Regions from separate parts of the Mesorhizobium sp. CNPSo 4684 genome, predicted to be linked through region 4. Evidence: riboswitches for the same ligand, from Rfam matches in the RefSeq annotation. Region 4 holds a riboswitch; each other region holds the start of a gene.
What was found. A riboswitch is a leader RNA that binds a small molecule or an ion and turns the genes downstream of it on or off. The one in region 4 is predicted to bind cobalamin.
Positions count from the first base shown of each region.

Region 1 (2,193 bases), on a different contig from region 4:
GCGATCCGACCTTCAACAAGCGGATCATGGACCTTTGCGGACGCTGCGTGAGCAGCGGCAGCCTCGGCAGAAGCTGTCAACTCGTCTGCCACTGCATCCCTGCCTTCGGACAGCGCCCTCGCCAGCACCACCAGTTCGTCGGTCTTCTGCGCCGCGAAGGCGAGCCACGACCTGATGGCGGCGTCGAGTGCCGTCTCCATCCGAAGGTCCACGGGCATATGCAGCATCGAGCATGAAGGCGCAATTTCGACGCGGTCCAAAGGCCAGCCGGCGACGATCGGCTTGATGCGGTCGAGAATGGCAGGCAGGTTCGCGCGCCAGACGTTGCGGCCATCGATCAAGCCAAGCGACAGCACCAGGTCCTTAGGCGCAAGCCGACCAACCGTCTCCAACTGCTCGGGAGCGCGCGAAAGATCGAGATGCAGGCCGGCCACTGGCAGCGAAATCGCCGTCTCGAGATTGTCCCCCAGAGCCCCGAAATAGGTAGCCAGCATGATCTTCAGCTCGGGAGTGGCCTTCGACAGCTGCCCATAGGCAAATTCATACGCAGCTCGTTCGTTCGGGTTTAGATCCAGGACAAGGGCTGGTTCATCGATCTGAACCCAATTGGCTCCCGACAGTTTCAACCTCCGCAGGAGCTGCTCGTAGACGGGCAGAAGCCGCGGCAGCAGCGCGATGGGATTGAAACCTTCCGCAGGTGACTTCGCCAGTTTGAGGAAGGTGACAGGTCCAAGGATGACTGGGCGTGTGTGAATGCCGAGGGCTTTAGCCTCGAGGAAGTGATCAACCGGTTTCGTCGACGAGAGGGCGAACGTCTGATCATCCTCGAGTTCCGGCACGATATAGTGATAGTTGGTGTCGAACCATTTGGTCATTTCCATCGCGGTCAGGGCAGGGCCAGCCGCACGCTCCTGATCAGAGTGCACGCAGCTCCCCGTCTGACCTTGGTCGCCGCGCGCCATGGCGAAGTAGATGTCGAGCGGGAGCTCGCCGCCAGGCCAGGCGTATCGGGACGGCACGGCGCCGACCATAGTTGCAGTGTCGAGAACATGGTCGTAGAGCGAGAAGTCGTTCGACGGAATTTTCGACACACCGCGGTCGCGCTGCTCTTCCCAGTTGGCGGCACGCAGTGCTTTCGCCGTCGTGAGAAGGTCGGTAGCGGAAGATTTTCCGGACCAGTAGCTTTCAAGCGCGAATTTCAGTTCCCGCCGGCGACCGAACCGCGGCACACCGAGCGTTGCCACAGGAATTTGCTGAGAGACAGTCATGCCATACCCCGATGGTTGGGGCGTGGGGACAAGAAGGCGCCTCGTAGGCCGGCACGAACGCCGGGCTGCTGCGGCCACCGAGACACCCCGCCCGTGGACATAATTCGTCGTGGCAGGTCTCCTGGCTCGCGGGGTCATAGCTTCTCCCCGTCTTCCCGAGGCTGTTCGCCTCAGTGACATGAGTGGGGTTGGCTCACCGCTAACAGTTGCGGGGGCAGCGCCGGCCTCGCACCGGCTTCCCTCTTAGCTCCATGCGGCAGTGCCGTACGGAGAACCACAGCACGCAGACAATCACAGCAGGAGCCGTGTGTCAATGTCGCATAAAGAAATGTTTATGTCATTATGTAAAATGTTGGTGTTTTCGCAAGAGGCCGCAACGAGAGCGAGTAGCTGCGAACCCGCAGATCGACTGGTAAATCAGACCACACATTGAACCGTCCAATGCCAGTAGACCTGGAGAACTCCGGCCGGCTTGCTGTTCGAGCCCACCGCGGCCTGCCAAATCGGCGGCGTCGATCCGATCCCTATATGCGGGCGATCATCAATGGCTATCCTCACCCCGAATCGAGGGGCTCGCGCCTCTGACTTCCTGAAATCCAAAGCCCAAGTCGCATGACGCATCGGCAAGATGGCTTTCTCAGGTCAGATAGTCCCCGATTTGGCAGACCGGCTCCGCACACGTTGCACTCATATACACCTGGGGCCGGCTCCGGGTATCTCGCCCGCTCGCGGAGTGAGAGCGAAGACAAACGGCTAGTCTGGCTCGACGCCTAAACCAAGGGATGCCGTTTCGCTTTCGCGGGTTTACCTAGAAATCTTTGACACGGACCCCACCATTTCTGGTGCGCCTGTCGTATTTCCATTGTGTGTTGCACGGTAGAGTGACTGCGTTTCGCCGCGAGCGCGGCAGAACCGTAGATGGTAC
Region 1 covers NZ_JBWLUX010000064.1:8,983-11,175, forward strand. Annotated here, with positions in the region: gene metE (5-methyltetrahydropteroyltriglutamate--homocysteine S-methyltransferase) at 1-1,244, opposite strand, end outside; cobalamin riboswitch at 1,363-1,562, opposite strand.
Region 1: linked by a shared signal. The riboswitch ahead of metE (5-methyltetrahydropteroyltriglutamate--homocysteine S-methyltransferase) and the one ahead of AC04SG_RS11835 (aromatic ring-hydroxylating oxygenase subunit alpha) in region 4 are both predicted to bind cobalamin.

Region 2 (2,193 bases), on a different contig from region 4:
TGCCGGTGCCGGCCGCCAAGGACGCGCACCGCGAGTTGCTGCGCATTTCCGCCCGCGCCCACGGCATCGCGACATCTGGCGATTTGCGCGACTATTTCCGCCTGTCGCCGGCCGACATGAAGGGCCGGCTGGAGGAGTTGGTCGAGACGGGCGAGCTTTTGCCGGTGCGCGTCGAAGGCTGGGACAAGCCGGCTTACCTCCACAAGGACGCCCGCCTGCCGCGAAAAATCGAAGCCCGCGCCTTGCTGGCGCCGTTCGACCCCGTCGTCTTCGAGCGTTCGCGCAGCGAGCGTCTGTTCGATTTCCGCTACCGCATCGAGATCTACACGCCTGCCGACAAGCGGCAATACGGCTATTACGTGCTGCCATTCCTGCTCGGCGACCGGATCGTGGGGCGCGTCGACCTCAAAGCCGACCGTCCCGCCAGCGTGCTGCGCGTCCACGCGGCTTATGCCGAACCCAAAGCGCCACCTGAGACCGCCGCACAACTCTTCGAGGAATTGAAGCAGATGCAGGGCTGGCTTGGCCTCGAGCGCATCGAAGTGACGCCGGCTGGCGATTTGGGACAGCCTTTGGCCGACATTGCCATGTCGTAGCCGTGCGTTGACAGTGCTGCCCGCAAAAGCCTAAATCCGCTGTAGACGGTCCCCTGCCCGCAACGGCTGGGGCCAAGAGGGAATGCGGTGCGGGACAATATCCCAAATCCGCGGCTGTCCCCGCAACTGTAAGCGACGAGCCAAGGCCGAAAGCCACTGGGTAACACCGGGAAGGCGGCTACCAAGGCTATGACCCGCGAGCCAGGAGACCTGCCGTCTGAGACAAAATATCCGATCGCCTGGCGGGTTTCCGGGCAAGGAGCCCGGTTTTTGGACCAGAACAGCAGTTTTTCGGCTGGCACAGCGGATGTTTCGTCCGCCGATAGCGACGCATTGACTGGCGTGACCGTCATCGTCTGCGCCTCCTGCCGCGACGAGACCGGCTCAGACGCCCATCCCCGCGCTGGCGAATTGCTGGCTGAGGACACGCGCCGCGCCGCTGCCGGCGACATCCGTGTCCGCACCGTCGAATGCCTCGGCAATTGCAAGCGTCGGCTCAGCGCTGCGATCCTGCGCGACAGCTGCTGGAGCTATGTCTTCGGTGACCTGACCGCGACCAGCGGCGCCGATCTCGTTACCGGCGCCAAGCTCTTCGCCACCTCGACGGACGGCCTCATCCCCTGGCGCGGCCGGCCCGATAGCCTCAAGCGCGGCCTCGTTGCCCGCATCCCACCCCTCGACATGCTGAAGGACTGACCATGAACGCTCCAAATCCGGCCGGCAATCTCTCCCGTGTTCCATGCACCGTCGTCACCGGCTTTCTCGGCGCCGGCAAGACGACGCTGGTCCGCCATCTCCTGGAAAATGCCGGCGGCAAGCGCATTGCCATCATCGTCAACGAGTTCGGCGACATCGGCATCGACGGCGAGATTCTCAAGGGATGCGGCATCGACACCTGCCCTGAGGAGAACATCGTTGAGCTGGCCAATGGCTGCATCTGCTGCACCGTCGCCGACGATTTCGTGCCGGCCCTCGACCAGATCCTGGCGCTGACGCCGAAGGTCGACCACATCCTGATCGAGACCTCGGGCTTGGCTTTGCCCAAACCGCTGGTCCAGGCTTTCCAGTGGCCGAGCGTGAAGAGCCGCGTGACGGTCGACGGCGTCATCGCCGTCGTCGACGGCCCGGCACTGGCCGAAGGCCGCGTCGCCAACGACATGGACGCCCTGCAGGCACAGCGTGTTCAGGATGAGACGCTCGATCACGACGATCCAGTCGAGGAAGTCTTCGAGGACCAGATCGCCTGCGCCGACCTGATCATCCTGTCGAAGAGCGATTTGATGGATTCAGCCGGGTCGGCCCGCGCCAACGCCATCATCGGCGAACACTCCGCCCGCGCCGTAAAAATCGTGGCGACCGCGCATGGCAAGGTCGATCCCTCGATCCTGCTGGGCCTCGGCCTCGCCGTCGAGGACGATATCGAGAACCGCAAGTCGCACCATGACGGCGCTTTCGACCACGAGCACGACGACTTCGACACCTTCATCGTCGACATTCCCTCGATCGTCAATCCCGACGAACTGGCAAAGCGCGTCACCACCATTGCCGAAGAGGAGAATGTGCTGCGCGTGAAAGGCTTCGTCGATGTCGGCGGCAA
Region 2 covers NZ_JBWLUX010000008.1:19,820-22,012, forward strand. Annotated here, with positions in the region: gene AC04SG_RS08860 (winged helix-turn-helix domain-containing protein) at 1-596, shown strand, start outside; cobalamin riboswitch at 626-828, shown strand; gene AC04SG_RS08865 (DUF1636 family protein) at 867-1,292, shown strand; gene cobW (cobalamin biosynthesis protein CobW) at 1,295-2,193, shown strand, end outside.
Region 2: linked by a shared signal. The riboswitch ahead of AC04SG_RS08865 (DUF1636 family protein) and the one ahead of AC04SG_RS11835 (aromatic ring-hydroxylating oxygenase subunit alpha) in region 4 are both predicted to bind cobalamin.

Region 3 (2,193 bases), on a different contig from region 4:
CGTCGCGGAACCGGCGTGCCAGCGCATTGTCGGGCACGATGCCTTGCCCGACTTCGTTGGAGACCACGAACCACGGCCCGCGCGGCCGCGACAGCACATCGGCCAGCCGCCGGCATTCCGCCTCGAGATCATGATCCGCCAGCATATGATTGGTCAGCCACAGCGTCAGGCAATCGACGAGTACGGGCTGGTTGTCCGGCAAGGCTTCGAGCGCACCGGCGAGATCGAGCGGCGCATCGATGGTCGCCCAGCCCTGGCCACGCCGCGACCTGTGTTGCGCGATGCGCTCACGCATCTCCTCGTCATAGGCTTCAGCGGTGGCGATATAGGCCCATGGCGGCGGCAACGCGGTCGCCAAGGTTTCGGCATGCGCGCTCTTGCCGGAGCGCGCGCCGCCGATGATGAAAGTCAAACTGCGATCAGGCAAAGCTGTTGCGCAGGCTGGTCGCCGTACCGGTAAAGCGTCCGCGCACCACGCCGACAACCGCGCCGAGCACCAGCCAGAACACCAGATTGGTCACCGTCACCGCCACCACGAACTGGTGATGCAGGCCTTCGGGGATCGGCGTCTCGAAGCTGTCCGGCTGCGGCGCGCCGACAATATGCGGCGCCACGATCAGGGCCACGGCCAGGATCGCCAGCGGCAGCGATTTGCGGAAGGCGATCAGGCCGAGACCGGCCGCGGTCGCCGCCACCGTTGCCCACCACCAGATCTGGCGCTGGGTGAGGTCGGCCGCCGGCATCGCCGGCAGTTCCGGCGGCAGGCCGAGGCCCGGGGCGAGCGTGAACGCGGCAAAACCGGCCAGCCCCCAGAACACGCCCTGGCGCCAGTTACCGATGCCGCCGGCGAATTCGGAAACCGCCACCAGGACCAGCGCGAAACCGATGCCGGTGACGATATTGGCCAGCACGCTGAAGGCGAAGCGTTCGAAGCCGTCGGCCGGCGCCCAGCCTTCGTCCTCTGCCGGCGCGGCTGCCTCAGCCGGCGCGGCGGTGCTCATGGCATTGGTGTCCGCAGCGTTGGCGGCGGGCGCCGCAGCATGCTCATGTTGATGGCCGCCACCGGCCTGTTCGTAAACTTCCGCCTTCAGGATGAGCGGCACGGTGGCATAGGCCTGCATGCAGGCGAGGACGACGCCGGCCACGAGCCCGGCGATCGCCGCGACGAACACGACGTTGCGAAACAGATTCATGATGTCAGATCCTCGTCAGTGGCAGGGGAACGCCATCGAATGGCGATAGTCGTGCGCGGCATTGTGGACCGCATCGATATGCGAGAAGCCGACAACGCCGATGACGAAAATGCCCAGAAACGCGCTAAGCACGAGCTGCATGAAGCGCGACTGCGAGGAGACGGAAGCGCCGAGGGAGACGGAAGCGGTATTCATATCTTGTCCTTTCGCCCTCCACCCGAGGGCATCGAAGTCAGTTCCCTGTCGCCGGCAGGTCTCCTGGCTCGCGGAATAACGCCCTTCCCCACCTTCCCGAAGAAAAATCCTCAGTGGCTTGGAGAGGACTACCGCACACAGTTGCGGGGGCAGCCACGGCATTGGGCAACAAGTCAGCCCTCACCGCATTCCCTCTTGGTCCCTAACGGAACCGACGACATGCGTGACTATAGGCTGAAACAGCCGCATCCGGCAAACCAAATTCCGCCGGCCAACAGCGCGAATGCGCCATGCAGCGTTACGGGTTCAAGGCGGTGATCCGCTCGGCAACCAGCCGCTGCAGCCGCCAGAGATGGCGGTCGTGAATGCCGCGCTCCTCCAGATTCTTCACCGTGTTGTAGAGATAGTCCGCGCCCGACCCCCAGTGCCCGCAGGATGTGGCCAGCCGCTCGACGACCTTCGCCTCGTCGAGCGGACCGGAATAGGTCAGGCCGGTGCGGTTGATGACGAAAGCCAGCGCCCTGAGCGGACCGGCCTCGCTTGCAAGCTTCAGCATGCGCGGCCGGTAGCTTGTCGGCTTCAGCGTGACTTCGCGCCGGAACAGCCGGCCCAGTTGCTGGCGCCTGTTGTCGTCGGCCAGCCGGAAGGCAACGCCTTTGCACTGTCCGCCGCTGTCGAGCGCCATCATCAGGCCGGGGCTTTCCTTGGTGCCCCGCCAGCGCGTCATGTTCATGCAAAAGGAGCGGTGCCAGCCGCGCGCCAGGGCGACGCGGTCCTCGACATAATCGATTTCCGGTTTCCAGAT
Region 3 covers NZ_JBWLUX010000023.1:77,664-79,856, forward strand. Annotated here, with positions in the region: gene cobU (bifunctional adenosylcobinamide kinase/adenosylcobinamide-phosphate guanylyltransferase) at 1-427, opposite strand, end outside; gene AC04SG_RS21510 (CbtA family protein) at 420-1,193, opposite strand; gene AC04SG_RS21515 (CbtB domain-containing protein) at 1,209-1,388, opposite strand; cobalamin riboswitch at 1,425-1,619, opposite strand; gene AC04SG_RS21520 (gamma-glutamylcyclotransferase) at 1,687-2,193, opposite strand, start outside.
Region 3: linked by a shared signal. The riboswitch ahead of AC04SG_RS21515 (CbtB domain-containing protein) and the one ahead of AC04SG_RS11835 (aromatic ring-hydroxylating oxygenase subunit alpha) in region 4 are both predicted to bind cobalamin.

Region 4 (2,193 bases):
CGGCCGGATCGATGCGGAACTTGCTCGGCAGGCCCGCCGCTTCGCATTTCGCCCAATGCGCCAGCATCTCCGGATCGCTGTCGGCCCCCTGCACGCCGGTTACCGTCGGCGCTTCCGGGAAGGTCTTGCAGAGTTCGGGATGGTTGCCGGCGCAGTGGTAGCACTCGCGGTTGTTTTCCCAGACCAGCTTCCAGTTGCCCTTCTCGACGATGGTCGATTCGAAAGCGATCTTGGCTTCGCTCAGCCGGTGCGGCTTGAGGTAGGGCTCGATCATGGCCCGCATCGGCGCGAAGTCCGCGGGTTCTTTCGCCAGGCAGATGAAGATGTACCCGGCCACGCTTTCGCAGGCGACCGGCTTTAGGCCGAACTGGCTCTTGTCGAAACCCTCGGCCATCTGGCGGGCGAACAGCAGTCGGCCGTCGAGCTCGTAGGTCCACTGGTGATAGGGGCAGACGAGCTTTGCCGCCGTGCCTTTCTCGGTGTTGCAGACGCGGCTGCCGCGATGGCGGCAGGAATTGTGAAAGGCGTTGATGTTGCCCTTCTGGTCGCGGACGAGCACCACCGGATAGTCGCCGATCTGCACGGTGATATAACTGCCGGGCTTCGGCAGTTCGCAATCATGGCCGACGAACAGCCAGTCGCGATACCAGATCAGCTCCATGTCGAGCTTGAAATAGTCCGGGTCGGTGTAGAAGGGTTGCTCGAGCGAAAAGCCTTGCTTGCGGCCGTTCAAGAGCCTCAGCATGTCGTTGCGCGCATCCATAGTTCTGTCCTCGTGGTTTAAGGACTGAACTTGGTGGTGATGGAGGAAGGATCGGCCGCAGGCCGGCGCGACGCCGGGCATGCGCTATCCACCTCTTGACCGCCCACCGCGATCAGTCGAGTTCAAGCATCTCGGGCTGGTTTCCGGGCTCTGGAGTTGTCCTTGCGGACGATCGCGACACCTTCCCAGGCTTCTCGCCCAGTGGTCTCCCGTTGCGACTTGAACTCCACCACCGTTGCGGGGGCAGCGCCGGATTCTGACCGGCTTCCCAATTCTCCGCTCCGTCGTCACGAAGCGGCACCTGAGATGGGATCATCTAATCACGGCAGCGATCGCGACATCGGCATGAAAGCGACATCGTCTCCATGCGGCGCGACACGCGCGACAACGCGGCGGCAGACGATCGTGGGGCTGACGGTGTTGTTTTCGGGGCGGATCGCGGCCCTCGCAAATCACCTCGAATCAGCCTGCCGACCAAGGGAAAACACGTCAACGGTATCGAAAAGTGACTATTAGCAGTTTCTAAAATCGAACCGAACGGTTCGTTTCTGTTGACAATGCGTGCAGGACGGTGTGAACGCTGACGCCCGGACACACTCGGTGAGCCAGACGGCATGGTCACATAAGCCTTTGTATTATTTACATAAAGTGAGATGGTAGGCATGCTTATCAAAATTACAAGAGGTGAAATCATGGCCCAGCCGGAACAACTTCGTGATTGGAAACCAGCCTATGGCTTTCCCACATCGGGGCTGTCCGAACGACGCGAATTGCTCCCACCACACGCCGCTAGACGGACAGCAAAACTGGAGTACTAAAAATGAAAAAGATCATCCTTACTGCCGCCGCCGTTTTGGCCATCACCGGCAGCGCCTTCGCTGGTAGCGACAATTACGGTTCCAATGGTGCGAACCAGCCCGCTGCCGCGGCTGACAGCTCGTATACGGCTTCCATTCAGAAGTCGGCGCCCGCTGACAAGCAGCCCGTCGTTCAGGGCAGCGACCGCAACCTCTTCGGCCGTTAACAGCTGATCCCGATCCAAACAGAAGCGTGGCGGCCTGTCCGCCGCTCTCGGGATCTCGAAGAAATTCAGGAGTATTTAAGATGAAAAAGATCATCGTTGCTGCCGCCGCCGTTCTGGCCGTTTCCGGCAGCGCTTTCGCCGCCAGTGACAACTATGGTTCGAACGGCGCCAACCAGCCTGCGGTTACGTCGACCGATAGTGGCCACACGGCTTCGGTTGCGAAGTCGGATCCGGCTGCTCAGGCTCCCGCACAGGGCGCCGACCGTAACCTCTTCGGTCGCTAACAAACGATCGGGATCTGACCTCAGAGTTTTTCGAACAACGATCCCAGTCGAACATCGAACAAGCTGCAGAGCGGCGTCATCACCAGCCGCTCTGCCACATGATGAAAATTCAGGAGACTTGA
Region 4 covers NZ_JBWLUX010000011.1:17,048-19,240, reverse strand. Annotated here, with positions in the region: gene AC04SG_RS11835 (aromatic ring-hydroxylating oxygenase subunit alpha) at 1-763, opposite strand, end outside; cobalamin riboswitch at 881-1,083, opposite strand; gene AC04SG_RS11830 (DUF680 domain-containing protein) at 1,584-1,787, shown strand; gene AC04SG_RS11825 (DUF680 domain-containing protein) at 1,868-2,071, shown strand.